DNA from 4 places in the Streptomyces sp. IBSBF 3136 genome. Region 3 is predicted to be linked to each of the others. Evidence: riboswitches for the same ligand, from Rfam matches in the RefSeq annotation. Region 3 holds a riboswitch; each other region holds the start of a gene.
The links. A riboswitch is a leader RNA that binds a small molecule or an ion and turns the genes downstream of it on or off. The one in region 3 is predicted to bind cyclic di-AMP.
Positions count from the first base shown of each region.

Region 1: linked by a shared signal. The riboswitch ahead of V7E45_RS05495 (transglycosylase SLT domain-containing protein) and the one ahead of V7E45_RS24050 (C40 family peptidase) in region 3 are both predicted to bind cyclic di-AMP.
Region 2: linked by a shared signal. The riboswitch ahead of V7E45_RS07170 (M23 family metallopeptidase) and the one ahead of V7E45_RS24050 (C40 family peptidase) in region 3 are both predicted to bind cyclic di-AMP.
Region 4: linked by a shared signal. The riboswitch ahead of V7E45_RS14480 (hypothetical protein) and the one ahead of V7E45_RS24050 (C40 family peptidase) in region 3 are both predicted to bind cyclic di-AMP.

Region 1 is NZ_JAJSZC010000015.1:33,947-36,113, forward strand. It holds gene V7E45_RS05490 (HAD family hydrolase) at 1-764, shown strand, start outside; gene V7E45_RS05495 (transglycosylase SLT domain-containing protein) at 800-1,279, opposite strand; cyclic di-AMP (ydaO/yuaA leader) riboswitch at 1,283-1,466, opposite strand; gene V7E45_RS05500 (polyprenyl synthetase family protein) at 1,999-2,167, shown strand, end outside.
Region 2 is NZ_JAJSZC010000021.1:6,272-8,438, forward strand. It holds gene V7E45_RS07165 (SGNH/GDSL hydrolase family protein) at 1-61, opposite strand, end outside; gene V7E45_RS07170 (M23 family metallopeptidase) at 311-1,270, opposite strand; cyclic di-AMP (ydaO/yuaA leader) riboswitch at 1,275-1,432, opposite strand; gene V7E45_RS07175 (alpha-galactosidase) at 1,748-2,167, opposite strand, start outside.
Region 3 is NZ_JAJSZC010000120.1:14,218-16,384, forward strand. It holds gene V7E45_RS24045 (hypothetical protein) at 1-35, shown strand, start outside; gene V7E45_RS24050 (C40 family peptidase) at 67-1,257, opposite strand; cyclic di-AMP (ydaO/yuaA leader) riboswitch at 1,266-1,435, opposite strand; gene efeB (iron uptake transporter deferrochelatase/peroxidase subunit) at 1,635-2,167, opposite strand, start outside.
Region 4 is NZ_JAJSZC010000054.1:17,991-20,157, forward strand. It holds gene V7E45_RS14475 (DUF6234 family protein) at 1-150, opposite strand, end outside; cyclic di-AMP (ydaO/yuaA leader) riboswitch at 977-1,162, shown strand; gene V7E45_RS14480 (hypothetical protein) at 1,169-1,447, shown strand; gene V7E45_RS14485 (hypothetical protein) at 1,691-2,047, opposite strand.

The DNA.
Region 1 (2,167 bases), on a different contig from region 3:
CGCTGCTGCGTGCTGACGACACCGTCTCCGACCGGTCGCTGGCCGCGCTCGAACGGGCGGCGCGGGCCGGCGCCCGGCACCTGGTGGTGACCGGCCGGCCGGCCCCCCGGGTACGGCCCCTGCTGGACGCGCTCGGCTGCACGGGGCTCGCGGTGTGCGGGCAGGGCGCGCAGGTGTACGACGCCGGGACGGACCGCATGCTGTGGTCGGTCCGGCTGGACCGGGAACTGGCCGAGACCGCGCTCGGCAAGATCGAGGCCGAGGTGGGCCAGGTCTACGCGGCCGTCGACCAGGACGGCGTGGACGGGCTCACCCTGATCGAACCGGGGTACCTGATGCCGCACCCGACCCTGCCCGCGGTGCGGGTGGACCGGCGCGACGACCTGTGGAGCGAGCCCATCAGCAAGGTGCTGCTGCGCCACCAGGCGCTGTCGGACGACGAGTTGGCGTCGATCGCGCGGTCGGCGGTGGGCTCGCTCGCGACCGTCACGATGTCGGGTCCGGGGACCGTGGAACTCCAGCCGTGCGGTGTGACCAAGGCGACGGGGCTGGCACTGGCCGCGGACCACCTGGGGATCGCCGCCGGCCGGGCCCTCGCCTTCGGCGACATGCCCAACGACATTCCGATGTTCGACTGGGCCGGACACGGTGTGGCCATGGCCAACGCCCATCCCGAGCTGAAGGCGGTGGCCGACGAGCTCACCACGTCGAACGAGGACGACGGCATCGCCGTCGTCCTCGAAAGACTGTTCCCGACCGACTGACCGGGACCTCAGTGGTGATCAGTCACCGGTGCCGGTCAGTAGGCGCCGAAGACGTTGTCGATCGACCCGTACCGCTTGGCCGCGTAGTTGCAGGCGGCGGTGATGTTGGCGACCGGGTCGTAGATGTTGAAGGACGTTCCGGCCACGTGGTACGCGGTGAACGTCGGGTCGATGACCTGGAGCAGGCCCTTGGACGGGATGCCCGCGGCGGCGTTGGAGTCCCACAGGTTGATGGCGTTCGGGTTGCCGGACGACTCACGGATCACGTTGCGGTAGATGCCGTTGTAGGTGCCCGGTATGGCCTTCTCCTTCATGATCGCGAGGGACTCGCGGATCCAGCCGTCGAGGTTGTTGGGGTACCCGGCCGGGGTGGTGGAGACGGTCGTGGCGGCGGGGGTGGCGGCGGAGGCGGCCGTCGCGCCGATGAGGGGGAGCGCGAGGACGGCGGCACCGGTACCGGCGACGGCGAGCGTGCGGAAGAGACGGTTGGTGCGGCGCTGGGCGGCAGCAGGCATGGCGAACATCCTCTCCGTCGCCTGCGGGGTGAGCTGTCGGGTTCGGGCGGGGAGGTGCCCGGCCGTGCCCCTGGGGGGAGGCACGACTTCACCCCTAGCCGTCCCGGCGCGACGTGTGCCGTCCGGTCCGGCGACTTACCTGGTTCCCCCGCTCCTGCCGTACGAATGAGTTCGTCGATGGGTGGTGTCAGACGCGGCAGGATTCGGCGTTCGCCTGACAGGCCCGGAAGCTATGCGAGAGCACATGTCCGGAACAAGCGTCGGATTCACATAAAGCACTAGTTGACCTTGGTCTGTGCCTTATGGGGTACTTGATCCTTTGCGGTTGCCAACCCTCAACTGGCCACTGCGGCAAGGGCGGACCGGGGGTGGCGCGATCGTTCGGGTACACGGGCGACCGTGACCCAACTCACGAAATGGCAAAGCGTATCAAATCAGACATGGGGGATTCGAGACATTCGCTGGCCATGGCACGAAAGGAGTAATCCAGCCACCGCGCAGTTCGCGACAAAATGGACTAGTTCGGCGTAAGTCGGTAGAACTCAGCTCTTATCAGATGATCGAAAACATACCGGCCGTGATCCGATACCGCCCGGGCTGGACCGGTGGGCGCTATCGGTGATCGAAACAGGACCGGATACGCTGACTTGAGTGATGGCAGCGACCTATCGACAAACCGTGTAATCGCGCAGCAGACACCAGCAGACAGGAGACCCCTCGTGACCGTCGTCGGGCCGTTCGGGCTGAGCGTGCGGGACCAGGCTCTGGAAGCCGATGTCCAGGCCGGATTGGCGGCTGTCGAGGAAGGCTTGCTCGAAGCCACCAAGAGCGAGGTCCCGTTCATCACGGAGGCCGCGCAGCACCTTGTCAGGGCCGGTGGGAAGCGGT
Region 2 (2,167 bases), on a different contig from region 3:
GGCCGGGGTCGCCGACGCCCTCGGTGAAGCTGTCCCCCAGCGCCACGTACGACCCGATCACTGATCTGCTGTCATTCTTCGAATCGTCTGCCACGTCGGACCATGATTCACCTTTTTATGTGACCTACGCGACCGTAATACGGGGTTGACGGACGGTGAGATAAGCCACTTCCCCGACAGACGGCACGCGGGAATACACCGCGGCCCGACACACCGCGAGCAGGGCTCGTGCGGGACACACCGAAGGCCGGTCCCGGGGATCGGGGGGCCGGCCTTCGGTGCGTCAGGGAGATGGTTCGTGGGGTGCTCCTCAGCCGACGGGGACGCCGTGCGAGCGGAGGTAGCCGACCGGGTCGACGTCCGACCCGTAGTTCGGGGTGGTGCGGATCTCGAAGTGCAGGTGCGGGCCGGTCACGTTGCCGGTGGCGCCCGACAGTCCGAGCCGCTGACCCGCCGTCACGGTCTGGCCGGCCGACACGGAGAGCTGGGAGAGGTGGCCGTACTGAGCGTAGTAGCCGTCGCCGAGCTTGATGACGACCTGGTTGCCGTAGGCGCCGCCCCATCCGGCGGAGACCACGGTGCCGGCGGCGACCGCCTTGACCGGGGTGCCGGTCGGCACGACGAAGTCGACGCCGGTGTGGTGGCCGCTGGACCACATGCTGCCGGGCACGTGGTAGCCGGTGCCGATGGTGCCGCCGGTGACCGGGAGGGTGTAGCCGGCGGCCGGAGCAGCCTGCTCGGCCGGGGCGGCCTGCGCCGCAGGAGCCGCTTGGGCGGCCGGGGCGGAGGGGGCCGGCTGCGCTGCCGGGGCGGACGGGGCCGGCCGCGGACGCGAGGACGTCCTCGAAGCCGCGGAGGACTCGGTGTGCGCCGTGTGCGCCGTGTCCGCCTTCGCGCCGAGGGACAGCTTCAGGCCCGGGTGGATCAGCGCGGGGTCCGCGCCGACGGCCTGCCGGTTGTCCTGGTAGAGCCGCTGCCAGCCGCCCTCGACGTGCTGCTCGTCGGCGATCCTCGCCAGGCAGTCCCCGGTCCTCACCGTGTAGCTGCGCGCGCCCTGGCCCGTCTGCGCGGCGGCCTTCTCCGCGGCCGCGTTCTGCACGGCGGGCAGGGACCGGGCCGACCCGCCGGGAGCGGTCTGCGGCGTGGCGGCGTGCGCTCCGGTGGCCCCGAGGAGCGGCAGGGCCAGTGCGGCACCGCCGGTTCCGGCGACGGCGATGGAGCGGCTGAGACGCCGGTTCCTGGGGCGTCGGTGCTTACCCTTCGCGGGCATGGCGCGTTCCTCTCCGGCGCCTGCGAGGTGAGCTGTCGGGTTCGGGCTGGAGCTGCCCGGCCGCTCACCGCGGCTGCACCCCGAGCCTGTGCCCCGGAGACCGGGACAGGCAGTCGTACCTGAGGGGTCCCCCGCTCCTGCCGAACACGGGTCATGTGTGTGGGGACTCCGGGCGGCGGCAGGATTCGGCGTTCCGTCCGGATTGGTGGCGAACGTAAGCGAGCGGGACGTGGCCGGACAAGCAACCTGGTCTCGGCAGGAGCCCCCCAGATGATCCAATTCGGGAAAGTACGGTCACTCTGTGTGAATTCCGGACGGCGCGTCGTGTCGAATTCCCTCGTCCGCACCGGAATTACGTGCACATGACGCGCCACACTGGGTCACGGCTATGACGCTCCTCACGCCCCCGTCCGCCACCCTCCGCCAATCCGGATCGAGTTGGAGGAATACGGCGATTCGGACAGGCGGGCAGGCAGGCTAGACGCGGCGCAGCCGGAGGACGGTGGCGTCCAGGTCGCCCTTGAGGCCGGTGCGCAGGCCGTGGTGCAACAGGACCGCACCCCGATACACTTCGCCCGTTTCGCGGCATTCGTACGATGCGGTGGGGTCGAGTCCACGCAGCCGCAGCGCCGGTACCGGCTCGCCGTAGTGCTGCGCCTGGAGGCAGGCGAGGACGACCGACTCGTCCCCGAGGACGTACTGGACGGCGCTCTGCCCGCCCGCCGGGGGCAGCAGCCGGTACAGCTCGCCCCGCTGGACGACCGGGCGTATCTCCTTGTAGAGCTCCACCCACCGGCGGGCCTCGGCCAGCTCCTCGCCGGTCCACCCGGTGAGGTCGCCGCCGACGCCGAGCACCCCGGCCATCGCGCTGACGAAGCGGAACCGCAGCGAGCTGAC
Region 3 (2,167 bases):
TCAAGTGGCGGGAGGAGTTGGGGATACGGGGGTGACGGCGGCCGGCCCCGGGCGTCGAAGGGGACCTCAGGCCGGGCGGACCACGCTGTGGATGATCGACGCGCCGCCGTAGTAGATGGACTCCTCACGGACGTAGGCACCCGGCTTGGGGGCGTGGATCATCATGCCGTTGCCGATGTAGATGCCGACGTGGCTGATGTCGTCGTAGAAGAAGACGAGGTCGCCGGGCTGGGCGTCGGTCAGGGACACCGTGGTGCCGGCGTCGACCTGGTCGTAGGTGGTGCGCGGCAGGGTGACGCCCGCGGCCTTCCAGGCGGCCGAGGTGAGTCCGGAGCAGTCGTACGAGCCGGGCCCGGTCGCGCCCCAGACGTAGGGCTTGCCGATCTGTGCGCGGGCGAAGTCGAGCGCCTTGGCGGCCTTGGCCGCGTACGTGCTGTCCGAGGTGGAGGTGCCCGAGCCGGAGGAGGAGCCCGAGGACGTGCCGGAACCGGAGTCCGACGACGAGCCCGAGGACGTGCTGGGGCCCTGCTGCTTCGCCGCCTGCGCGGCCGCGGCCTGCTTCCTGGCGAGTTCCGCCGCCTTGCGCGCGGCCTCCTGCCGCTTCTGCCGCTCGATCGCCGCGAGGCGTTCCTTCTCCTGCGCCGTGAGCGTGGACAGCAGCTTGCGTGCGGCGGACAGCTTCTCCTGGACGGTGGACTTGGCCGTCTTCAGGTCGTTCTGCGACCGGGTGAGCGACTTGAGGCTCGTGACGGCCTTGCGGCGCGTCTTCAGGGTGGCGGCCTGCGCGGTGACGTAGTCGTCCACCATGCCCTTCTGGCGCGAGGTCAGCCGGTTCATCAGCTGCGTCCGGTCGAAGTAGTCCTGCGGGGAGTCCGCGAGCAGGAAGGTCGCGGTGCCGGGGGTGACGGCCCCGGTCCGGTACTGGGCCGCGGCGAACGAACCCAGTTCCTCGCGTGCCGTGTTGAGGGTGGCCGTGCGCTTGGCCACGTCGTCGAGCAGGGTGTCGACGCGTTTGCGTTCCTCGGCGGTCCGCTCCTTGGCCGCGTCGTACTTCCCGGTCGCGGACTCGGCCTGGCGGTACAGGTCGTCGACCTTCTTCTGCACCTCCTCCACGCTCGGCCTGCCGTCGGCGGAGGGGGTGGCCTCGGCGGTCTGGGACAGCAGCGCCACGGAGGTGAGGGCGGCTGTGGCGAGGACGGGGGTGCGTATGCCGGACACCCGGGTGCCCGTGGGGCGGGACTTGCGGTGCGACGCCAATGCAGGCGACTCCTTCCGTGTTCCGCCTACCGGGTTAGCTGTCGGGTTCGGGCGGGTGGTTCGGAAGGGTTGCCCTACGGCCCGCTCCCGCGAAGGGAGCCGGGCCGATTCACCCCGAGGTCGGTGGGTCCCCGGCTCCGGTCGCCCGCGGGCGCGCCGGACTCGGCGGAGGCCGCGCGGCCCGGCGACGTTCGCCGGTGGTGGTCGCACGACCTGGCCGGAACGCTAGCCAAGTCGTGGGGCCGCTGTGAAGGTTGGTGGGTGATATGCCCGATACATTTTCGTGACCTTCGCTCAGCTCCGCCGTGGCGCGCGGCCCGTCTGCCGTGATGTGGCGGGACTTGGCGGGAAGTGTCCCGAATTCCCTCGTCGGGCGGTCAGGCGGACAGCAGGCCCCTGCCGAGCCAGTCCTTCGCGTCCCGCACCCCGGGCAGGGCGAAGAAGTAGCCACCGCCCGTCGGCGAGATGTAGTCGACGAGCGGTTCGTCGATCAGCCGGGTCTGCACGGCCTCGAACTGGCGCCTGACGTCCTGCTGGTAGCAGCAGAAGACCAGGCCCATGTCGAGGTTGCCCACCTTGTCCACGCCCCGGTCGTAGTTGTAGCCGCGGCGCAGGATGCGGGAGTCGTCGGTTCCGGCGGTGCGCGGGTTGGCCTTGCGGATGTGCGCGTCCAGCGGAATGGCGGTGCCGTGCGGGTCCTTGGCGTAGTCGGGGACGTCGGTCTCCCTGGCGCCGTCGAGCGGTGCGCCGGTGTCCTTGCGGCGGCCGAACATCTTCTCCTGCTCGGTCAGCGACACCCGGTCCCAGAACTCCACGAGCATCCGGATGATCCGCACCACCTGGTAGCTGCCGCCGGTGGCCCAGGCCGGCTCGCCCTGGCCGTCGCCGACCCAGATGAGCCGGTTCGTCT
Region 4 (2,167 bases), on a different contig from region 3:
GAACCAGAGCCCAAAGATCACCGCCAGGGCGATCAGCTCCAGGAACACCAGACCGCATCCGGCTCCGATGTCCGCGCCCCGGTCGGCACGGGGGCGCTGTCCCAGGCCGGTGGTCGCGTCGAAGGCCGGCGGGGCGACGGGTAAGTTCATACTCGTCACCTTGCTCGTGCGGGCGAGGCGGGCGCATGAGTAGGAGTACTCAGCTCCACCCAGGTGAGTCCCATGATCCACATGACATCCCTGATCGGCCCTACACCCGCCCTCTGAGGCGGTGCCGTCAAACACTGCCGTCAAGGCAAAAGCCAGAGGCCCTGTGGATCACTCCACAGGGCCTCTGGTCTGCTGTGCACTCGGCAGGATTCGAACCTGCAACCTTCTGATCCGTAGCTCTAAGTAGGACGGTCACAGAAGGTCATGCAGGCTCCGGGGAGGGGCAGGTCGACCACCGTTGGACGCTGGCGGTTGCTGGCGTTGCTGTACTTCGTAGCTGTACAGCAGCATCCCCTCCGCGCTGAGGGCCTGAAGCTCGAACAGTTCCCGAGTGACGGCGACGAGGCATCGTCGGCCGCCCTGCCTGCTCTCCCAAGGGCGCTTCTCACGTCATCCGGGCGGTACAACGGCAGCACCGCCGCTCTCCACGAGGACGGCAGGACGCTGATGGTCCGCACCGGCGTGCGGCAAGTGACGCTCCCTACATCCACATGGCGCCGTACCGTGCGGTAACTCTGAACCGTCTACGCGCGTGTACGAGCCCCGGCCTGGGGCGCTCGCCAACGTGTCCATGCGGAGCCCCAACTTCCCTGCACACAACGGGAATTAGGGATGATGTCGTGGCACTGAGTGCCTCCCGTGAGCATCGCCACAAATCACCGAATCGATTGGGATTTTCGGTCATCGGTGCGTCAAGATCCGTCATCACGACAAGTCCCCATCACAGGAACGGTGGGGCCGTCCGGGCGGAACGCCGAATCCTGCCGCCGTTCGGATGCCCAGTCGCTTCACACGGACACGGCAGGAGCGGGGGACCCAAGGTAGGTGCCGAAGCCAGCGTCGATCGCTGGTGCGGCTAGGGGTGAAGCCGTGTCCCGATCAGGGATGCGGCCGGGCAACTCAACCGGTCCGAATCCGACAGCTCACCTCGCAGGCGATCAACGAAGGATCGGTTGCAATGAGTGCGGCACACGGCAGCACACAGGGTCCGGGTACTGGCAACGTCGGTAACGGCGGCGGCAGTAACGAGGACGACGACAAGTCCAGGACGATGCGGAAGTACGAGACCGCGATCATTCTCCTGGTGGGGCTCCTCGGCGGAGTCTTTGCAGGCGGTCTCCATCGGGCGATGGAGAAGGTCTCGTACTACCAGGCCGGTACCACGGCAGTGCTCGCCACGAGCGGACTGACCCTTTTCATCATCGGGATCGTGCGGTTCGCCCGGGGACAGTCTTGATCACCAAGCACGGCACAGCTCTACCTGGTCGTTCCGCCATCCCTAGGACCGACTAGAGGGACTACACGGAGAACCCGTGTAAGCGGCACCTGAGGACACACAGGAGGCCCTGGCTCACAAGTCAGGGCCTCCCTTCGTGTACGGACCGTGGGCTCCCACTCGGTTCAGATGCGAGGTGCTGAGTCTGTGCACCACAGCCAAAGTATGCGGTCACGAAGTGGTGCAGACCGTCCAGTAGCGCGCTCACGGCCTGAGCCGGTCTTGCTGAACGTCGAAGCAGATCAGCCCCATGGACTGCGCGACGGCCGCCGCGTAGGCCGATGCCTCTTCAGCCATGCTCCACCGCATGGCGAAGTAGATCAGCGGACCGCTTGCCTCGTCGATCAGCGGACCGGTGGACCAGGGCGAGGTGTCCTCGTCGTCCTCGGTGATGTCGCGCCACCGCTCAAGCAACGCAGCGACGTAGGCCGCAATGCGTTCGGAGGGAGGCTCCTCCACCTCCCCATCGATGTAGCGGTCGTACAGATCGCTGAAGATCTGGCCGGCGGTCTTGTCATCCGCTGGTCTCTCGCCTTCCCAGACAGCAAGGTCGTAACTCATGCCCGGGAGGCTCCCATACCGCACTGACATCCGCGCAGTCAGTCAACGGCGCGAGCGTCAGCCATAAGAAACGACGTCTTAGACGCCTACTTGAGGATCTGGCCGCATCCTCATCAGGTC